4 regions of the Labrenzia sp. THAF187b genome follow, and region 2 is predicted to be linked to each of the others. Evidence: predicted binding sites of a transcription regulator. Region 2 holds the regulator's gene; each other region holds the start of a gene.
What was found. Region 2 encodes LexA, which represses DNA repair genes until DNA is damaged. Its sites were predicted from a motif close to TGTTCNNNNTGTGTTCNG; they were not measured.
Positions count from the first base shown of each region.

Region 1: a site for LexA is predicted at 1,138-1,155, ahead of parE (DNA topoisomerase IV subunit B). Genes of this name have one in related genera too.
Region 3: a site for LexA is predicted at 1,310-1,327, ahead of FIV03_RS14880 (UvrD-helicase domain-containing protein). Genes of this name have one in related genera too.
Region 4: a site for LexA is predicted at 869-886, ahead of FIV03_RS00420 (PA0069 family radical SAM protein). Genes of this name have one in related genera too.

Region 1 covers NZ_CP045344.1:4,567,599-4,569,802, reverse strand. Annotated here, with positions in the region: gene parE (DNA topoisomerase IV subunit B) at 1-1,057, opposite strand, end outside; gene FIV03_RS21045 (tetratricopeptide repeat protein) at 1,645-2,204, shown strand, end outside.
Region 2 covers NZ_CP045344.1:4,255,696-4,257,899, reverse strand. Annotated here, with positions in the region: gene FIV03_RS19615 (hypothetical protein) at 1-752, shown strand, start outside; gene lexA (transcriptional repressor LexA) at 874-1,584, shown strand; gene FIV03_RS19605 (ComEC/Rec2 family competence protein) at 1,589-2,204, opposite strand, start outside.
Region 3 covers NZ_CP045344.1:3,250,404-3,252,607, forward strand. Annotated here, with positions in the region: gene ligA (NAD-dependent DNA ligase LigA) at 1-351, shown strand, start outside; gene FIV03_RS14875 (GIY-YIG nuclease family protein) at 673-969, shown strand; gene FIV03_RS14880 (UvrD-helicase domain-containing protein) at 1,360-2,204, shown strand, end outside.
Region 4 covers NZ_CP045344.1:87,871-90,074, forward strand. Annotated here, with positions in the region: gene FIV03_RS00415 (transporter substrate-binding domain-containing protein) at 1-778, shown strand, start outside; gene FIV03_RS00420 (PA0069 family radical SAM protein) at 934-2,046, shown strand; gene FIV03_RS00425 (ribonuclease HII) at 2,092-2,204, shown strand, end outside.

The DNA.
Region 1 (2,204 bases), 310 kb from region 2:
ATGCCTTCTTGTTGTTTGTCAGTTCGCCATATGCCTTGAGACCACGCAGCAGGGCATATCGAAAACCCGCTTCGTGAGTTCCGCCTTCCGGTGTCGGCACGGTGTTGCAGTAGGAACTGACAAAGCCGTCGCCGGCAAACCAGCTCACGGCCCATTCCACGGACCCGTGTTTGCCGGCGTTGTCGGTGCGGCCGAAGAACACGTCGTCGACGACACGGCGTTCCTTGGTCAGTCTCTCGTTGAGAAAGTCGCGAAGCCCGCCGGGGAAGTGAAACACGGCCTCGGCTGGTGTTTCGTCCTTTTCAGACAGCAATTCAGGCGCGCAGTGCCAGCGGATCTCGACACCGCCGAAGAGATAGGCCTTGGACCGCGCCATCTTCAAAAGACGCGCCGGGACAAATTTGGCGCCTTTGCCGAAGATTTGATCGTCTGGTTTGAAGCTGACCTGGGTCCCGCGTCTGTTCTGGGTGTCGCCAACCAGCTCGAGAGGGCCCTGGGCGTGACCGCGGCGGAAAATCTGGCGATAGAGCTTGCGGCTGCGCGCGACCTCTACAATCAGTTCCTCTGACAGCGCATTGACCACGGAGATGCCGACACCGTGCAGACCGCCAGAGGTCTCATAGACCTTGCTGTCGAACTTGCCGCCCGCATGCAGCGTCGTCATGATCACTTCGAGAGCGGACTTGTCCTTGAACTTCGGATGAGGATCGACAGGAATGCCGCGGCCGTTGTCGGTGATCGTCAGATAGCCATCGCCGGAAAGAGAAACGTCGATCCACGTCGCATGGCCGGCAACCGCTTCATCCATGGAGTTGTCGATCACTTCGGCAAAGAGGTGATGCAACGCCTTTTCGTCGGTGCCGCCGATATACATGCCTGGCCGGCGCCGAACCGGCTCGAGCCCTTCGAGAACCTCGATGTCGGCCGCTGAATAATCGTCGCTGACCGCGACAGGCGCAACGGGACGCGGCTTTTGCGGAGCTGGGGCGGGCTCATCTTGTGTCATTGGGGCAGAGACCGCCGCGTTGCCTGCAAACAGATCGTCTTTTGCGCTCATTCCGTATCGCCTGATGGGTCTTGGGTCACAGTTTCTACAAACTCAGCGCTGTTACCTACACCGAATCATGTCTCAGTTTGAAGGACAAAGATAGAACGGCAAAGGTAATTGGCCAAAAGCCCCCGTTTTCAACAGCCAGGGGCCCAAAAATCCGACCTGGAAACACATCATCAACCCGCCTGTGTTGAAATAAGGGTCTTGAATGGGAGAGGGGCGGTCACAATATGTGCCAATTCCGCAACAGTTACTGACAGAGTCATTTGCAGGGCCCCGGTTTGCCACCGTTGCCCCTGTTCGGCCATGTTTGCCCGTCACCCGTTACGCTAATGTCTGGGACGACCAGATCGGGTTCAACACCTGAAGTGGTTCACAGTCCGGACAAAAGTGTCAGGAAATGGTCTTATTTCGGCGTCGTATGGCCCAACTTAAGACGAAATGATCGGCCAATTTAGGCCACTCCGAAACAGTGGGTCCTGCAGGCATATGCTTTGGGGCCGAAGAGACAGAAAATGCGCTTGGCGCGGACAAAAAACAAGAAAGTCCGTCGGGGATCTGTTTCGTTGCCGACGGATAATAGTGTGACTGGGATGCCTAAGAACAGCACAAAGCTTCAACGCATGGGAAGAGCCGGAACCGTGCTCGGTGCGTTGATCCTGATCGGCCTGACAGGGCCTGTGGCCGCCTTTGACGGTCAGCCGGCGCCTGCACGGGCGATCGGTCCGAACGATCTTTCCCCGTCTGAAGCACTGCGGGCCGGTGCCCGCCAATATTATTCCGGCGACAAGGCCGCTGCGCTTGGTTCGCTGCAGTATGCCGCCGAAAACGGTCAGCCCATGGCCGCCTGGAAGCTGGGTGAAATGTATGCCTCCGGCGACGGCGTCAAGGAAGACGACCTCAAGGCCTTCGAATATTACAGCCAGATTGTTCGTGAGCACGGTGAAGATCGTCCCGATGCACCGGATGCTCCCTTCGTCTCAAGCGCCTTCGTTGCGCTCGGTTCCTACTATCTGAACGGCATCGACGGCGCTGTGCCCAAGAATGAATCGCGTGCCCGTCAGATCTTCACGCATGCCGCGTCCTATTTCGGCGATGCCGATGCCCAGTATGAACTTGGCCGCATGTACCAGGAAAACAACAGCCGCATGGC
Region 2 (2,204 bases):
TCGCCACGCACCAGGGACTGAGCTCCGCCGTTCTCGATCTTTCCGGGCTTATGCTCGAAGCGTTCGACTTCGTAATGCCTGCCTGTGCAATCGATGACCGACATGCAGCCTGGTACAGCGACACGCACTCCTCGAAAGGCGCAACACTGGAGTCCGCAGTTGCCATTCTCGGGATGCGAGATGGTGAATGGTTCGCTCATGTACACGCTTATTGGCACGAGGAAGAAGTCGAGCACCTTGGCCACTTACTGCCGCATACGCTGAAGGTTGCGCATCAGGGGGCCATCAAGGGGTACGGCCTGCAAGGCGCAGCGTTCGTGGCATCGCTGGATCCGGAAACCGAATTTACGTTGTTTCGTGTGCAACAGGATGACGAACAGTCACGGACAACCGACTACAATGCGCTCATCACCACACTCGCTCCGTTTGCCGACCTGACGGAAAGCATCCAAGAACTCGCAAAAGAGCTGAAAGCCCCCTCCTACGAAGTCTATGGACTGGGCAGTCTGGCCGGAGCAGCGTTCCGCGATGCCCAGCCGATGACAGGTCTGATTTCGGAGATACTCCTGTCTGCAAACGCTGGCGCGAAACCGGATCAAGAGCTTTGCGTCCCAATCCGCGCCGTTGATCTCGACGGTGGACTGCATCGGGGCATTCTTGCCTCTGGTGGAGCGCCGACTTTGATCACCTGTGAACTGCTGATCATGACCGGATCGAAGGACGACCTAAATCCGATATCGGAGACGGATTGAATACGGCACGTTGTTCGACGCCAAGAACAGTAAGAGAACATTTACCCTTGAAGAACACAATGAGAACAGGTACCATGTTCTTGATTTGTACCAGATGTTTTCTCGGTCAGGGGACGCCTACATGCTGACGCGCAAGCAGTACGAACTGCTCATGTTCATTCACGAAAGACTGAAAGAAACCGGTGTGCCGCCGTCTTTCGACGAAATGAAGGATGCGCTCGACCTGCGCTCCAAGTCCGGCATTCACCGCCTGATCACCGCGCTTGAAGAACGTGGCTTCATTCGACGCCTGCCGAACCGGGCCAGAGCCATGGAGGTTGTTCGTCTTCCGGACTCCATCGCACCCGGCCTGGGCGCTCCACGGCCAAGAGGCAGCTTCTCACCTGAAGTCATTGAAGGCTCACTCGGCAAACCGGAGCCGGAAAAAGCTGCACCGGTTCCGGTGTCCAGTGTTACTGAAATCCCCGTCATGGGCCGCATCGCAGCCGGCGTCCCCATCGAGGCCATTCAAACACACAGCCATTCCATCACAGTGCCGCAGGACCTGCTTGGTCGCGGCGAACACTACGCGCTGGAGGTTCGTGGCGATTCCATGATTGAGGCCGGCATTCTGGACGGTGATACCGTTCTTATCCGCCGGACCGACAGCGCCGACAGTGGCGACATCGTTGTCGCACTTGTGGACGATGAAGAAGCCACCTTGAAACGGCTGCGCAAGAAAGGCGCTTCCATCGCTCTTGAAGCAGCCAACCCGGCGTATGAAACCAGGATCTTCGGCCCCGGCCGCGTTCGTGTTCAGGGCCGCCTCGTTGCCCTGTTTCGTCAGTATTGACCAGTCACTCCTCTGCGCGCGCTTCGGCCACCGAGGCGCGCTCGGCTTGGCGCAAGCTGTCTCTTGTTACCGTTCCCTGCTGATGCCAGGGGCGCGGTGGATCAGGGATGGCAAACTTCAGTTTCTCGATTTTCAGATTTTCGTTTGGCGGATGGCCCGGTGCACTGGCACCGCTCGTAGCATCTGTGGCCTGGCTGAAATCACCGGGCGATAGCCAGATGGAGGCGGCACCACGTTCGGTGCGCGTTCCGTGATCCAGGACGAGGGCTACACCGCAGCTCTCCGGAGCGACAAGATCGGTCACGACCAAATCGGCATATCGGCAATCCAGCTGAAACGCTTCAAATGTCTTTGGCTGCGCGATTGCAAGAAAGGATCGCCTGCCGTCCAATCGTTCTGCGTCCTCTGAATTGACGTAGGCCCTGATGACACAACCGTCCCCATCGCAATTTCTTTGAGGCGATTTCATCTTGTGCGACAAGATCGCATCACTCCTCACTCCTTCCGACTGCAGCCAGAGATCACTTGCAAACGATCTCCCCCTTGCTGCGTAGCGCAAAGTTCCCGATTCATCGCGGGCAGCAATTCGAGAGCCGCTTGCGGCAATCTGGATATCCGGA
Region 3 (2,204 bases), 1.0 Mb from region 2:
GGCCATATCGTTGCCGAGGCGCTGGCGGAGTTCTTTGCCGAGCAACACAATCTCGACCAGCTCGATGCGCTTCTGGTCGAGGTGTCACCCAAGGACGCGGAAAAGATCAACGCCTCCGGCTCGCCGGTCGCAGGCAAGACAGTGGTTTTCACCGGCTCGCTGGAACGAATGACCCGCGACGAAGCCAAGGCCATGGCAGAACGCTTTGGTGCCAAGACCGCCGGTTCCGTCTCGAAAAAGACCGATCTCGTGGTGGCTGGTCCTGGTGCTGGTTCAAAGCTGAAAAAGGCACAGGAGCTGGAGATCGAGGTCATCTCCGAGGACGACTGGTTCGATCTCGTGGGAGCCTGAGCGGGTATTCCTTCGTGTTTTGTCATCCGGTTTTTTTGACGAAAGGACCGGGGCAGAGGCATTTTGCTCCACCGGTGCCTGCGTTTACTGGATCCCCGCCTGCGCGGGGATGACAAAATGGGGAGGTGGGCTCTGTTTTTATTTCACACTACACCGTCATCCATTGTCATCCCGGTTTGACGCGCAGCGGCAAGACCGGGATCCAGTACCCCCTGTGCTCGCTGGAACCACTAACCGCCGGGTTTCCCGAAACCGGTATCGGCTGCGTCATATCAGCAGGACTAACGTTTATACGGGAAGAATTTCAACGAAGGCTCCACGTTGCACCTCGATCAGCAATACTATGTCTACATTCTTGCAAGCGGACTGGGCGGCACGCTCTATGTCGGGGTGACGAATGACCTGTTGGGCAGGGTTTCGCAGCACCGTGAAGGCCTCGGAAGCCAGTTTACCGCGAAATATGGCGTGCATCGCTTGATGTATTATGAAGTTCACGAGGAAATCGAGTGGGCGATCAAGCGGGAAAAACAGCTCAAACGCTGGAATCGTGCCTGGAAGATCCGTTTGATCGAAGAACGCAATCCAAACTGGGACGACCAGTTTCCAAACCTGGCCTGACACTTTTGTGTCGCTTCCATCGTTTGCTGCGCATGGCTTGTTCTCCCGCCACTTGGTCAAGCAACAGGCTCCCTTGTTTACTGGATCCCCGCCTGCGCGGGGATGACAAGGAAGCGGCTTCATGACTTGCCTTTGCTTCTCGTCATCCCGGTTTGACGCGCAGCGGCAAGACCGGGATCCAGTAACCCCTGTGCTCGCTGGAACCGCAAACCTCCGGGGTTCCTGAAATCTGTCGCGGCTTTGTCAAAGGAGGCGGCCTCACGCAGTTGCCGGTTCAAATAAGAAAAGCCCGCTTCTTGTCCCCACCAAATCGGTCATTCCTGCCTCGCCAGCGCCGGTATGTTGCTATATTGTTCTCAAAACAAGCGCTTGAAACCGGACCAGTAAACCATGACCGACCCGGACGGGTACGACGATTCCTTTGACGATCCATTCCAGCCTATCGGCACGCGGGCGGAGTCCGCGCCTGCACCCGTGCGGCCGCAAGGTGGGATCGCGGCCAGGGCGATGGCGGCACGGCGGGCGCCGGACTATCTGACGGGTCTGAACCCGGAGCAGCGGCTGGCGGTGGAAACAACCGAAGGGCCGGTTCTGGTGCTGGCTGGTGCCGGTACGGGCAAGACCCGCGTGCTGACAACACGCATCGCCCATATCCTGGCAACAGGCTTGGCGCGGCCGTCCGAAATTCTGGCGGTCACTTTCACCAACAAGGCTTCACGCGAGATGAAGGAACGCATTGCCGGGTTTGTCGGCGGCAATGTGGAAGGCATGGCGTGGCTCGGCACGTTCCACTCCATCTGTGTGAAGATCCTGCGCAAGCATGCCGAACTTGTCGGCTTGAAATCGTCCTTCTCGATCCTCGACACCGACGATCAGATCCGCCTTATCAAGCAGATCATCCAGGCCGAAGGGCTGGACGACAAGCGTTGGACAGCCAAGGCCTTTGCCGGGATGCTGGATGGTTGGAAAAACCGGGCTCTGGGGCCGAAGGATATCCCGGAAGGCGAGGCGCGGGCGTTTGCCAACGGCAAGGGCCGAAAGCTCTACGAGGAATATCAGGAGCGCCTGTCGATCCTGAACGCGGCCGATTTCGGTGATCTGCTTTTGCATGTCATCACGCTGTTCAAGACCCAGCCGGATGTCCTCAAGGAATATCAGCGCCGCTTCCGCTATATGCTGGTGGACGAATATCAGGACACCAACATCGCGCAGTACCTGTGGCTGCGGCTGCTGGC
Region 4 (2,204 bases), 1.9 Mb from region 2:
TTTCACGGGGCTCGCCGGGTTTTTCCTGTCACTGGCCTTGCTGGCCGGGGCAGCATCGGCCCGAGACCTGGTGGTTCTGGCAACCCCGGAAGAGCCATACAAGTTTCTTGAAGACGGGACCTACAAGGGTATCGACGTCGAAGTTCTTGATGAAGTCATGCGCCGTCTCGGCCTTTCCTATTCGCTGGAACTGGTCGAATCCGGAACCCGCATACAACAGGAAGCGCGCGCCGGACGGGCGGACATGCTGTTGTTGTTTTCCAAGAAGCCGGACCGGATGGAGTACCTGAACTATCCGGACGAAAGCTATATCGACATCAGCTGGAGCTTCTTCATCCGCGCCGAAGATGCCGGGACAATCCGTTTCGAAGGGTACGACGACCTGAAGGGGTTGCAGATCGGTATCACGCAGGATTTCGCCTATACGCCGGAGTTCCTCAACGCCGGCCTCGATTTTCAGACGGTCGCCAGCAACAATCTCCAGATCGGCATGCTGTTGGCAAAGCGTGTCGATGCCGTTCCCATGAACACCATCAGTACGCTCTACGAGGAAAAGAAGGCCGGGAGGCTGGACCAGTTGGCGACGTTACCCCTGCCGCTGATAACGAAGCCCTACTACAACGTCTTTGCCAAAGCCTCTACCTACCCGGACATCGAAAGCCTTCCCGGACGCTACGACGAAACCATTCGCGAGATGCAGTCCGACGGGACGCTGGATGCGATCCTGGTCAAATACCTTGGCCGCCGGCCAGGTCATGATGACCGTGGCGGATCCTGAATTCCAGCCTGGTCTGAAGTCCACCATCTTTTGAAGGCGAAAACCCACAAGGTGTAAACAGCATCTTGCGTCGCGTTGGCGTCGTGATAATGTTCTTGTTATGTTCCATTTCGTAACCTGGACGTTCTCGCGTGCCCTTCAGCCCCCCCGATGAGATTTCACGACCAGCCGACGCAGCCGGCCTTGTACCCGATGTCCACTCCGTTGCCGAGCACAGGCGGCGAGGCCGCGCGGCTGCGCTCAATGCCTCCGGCCGCTTCGAGAAATTAACTCGTGAATGTTTTGACGATGGCTGGGAAACCCTTGAAGACCTGCCGCCACTGAAAACCCAGGTTCAGGAAGAGCGTGCGCGCACAATCATCACCCGAAACGAGTCGCCGGATATTTCCTTCGACCGCTCCATCAATCCCTACCGGGGCTGCGAACATGGATGCATCTACTGTTTCGCCAGACCGAGCCACGCGTTCATGGGGCTGTCTCCGGGCCTGGATTTCGAAACCAGGCTGTTTGCCAAACCCAATGCCGCCCAGTTGCTTGAACGTGAACTTTCCCGCCCCGGTTATCAGCCGCGCGTGATCGCCATCGGCACCAATACTGATCCCTACCAGCCGATGGAACGCGGCTACAAGCTTATGCGTGAGATCCTGGAAGTGCTGGACAATTGCTCCCACCCGGTTGCGATCGTCACCAAGTCCGCCCTGGTCACGCGAGATATCGACATTCTATCGAGATTGGCAGAACGAAATCTGGTGAAGGTTGCCTTGTCGGTCACGACGCTCGACAAGAAGCTCTGCCGGGCCATGGAGCCGCGTGCGTCTGCACCCCACAAAAGGCTTGAGGCCGTCCGGGCTCTCTCCGAGGCGGGCATTCCCACGTCCGTAATGATGGCGCCTGTGATCCCGGCCCTGACAGACAGCGAAATTGAAAACGTTCTGGAAGCGGCAGCCGAGCATGGCGCGACGGAGGTCGCCTACATCCTTTTACGGCTTCCCCTGGAAGTGTCGGAACTCTTTCGGGACTGGCTGCTGCGAGAGCGTCCGGACCGTTACCGCCATGTGATGAACCTGATCCGCGCCATGCGCGGCGGCAAGGACTATGACGCCAAATGGGGCGAGCGCATGCGCGGGAGAGGTCCTTATGCCGACCAGATTGCCAAACGGTTCTCGCTGGGGGCAAAACGTCTTGGCCTCAATCTGCGTCGCCGAAAGCTCAACACCGAGGCCTTCGTCCAGCCGCAAAAAGGCGGTGTGCAATTGGACCTGTTTTGAAGCCAGATCTTGAGAAACTTGCTGCCGGACGGCAGGGTGCTGTTCATGACGTTCAGCCCTTCCCTCTTCGATCTTGCCTTTCCCGATAGCCCGGACCTTGCCATTGAGCGCAAGCACGCGAAATCCTTTGACGGTCGGCTCTGCGGCGTTGACGAAGC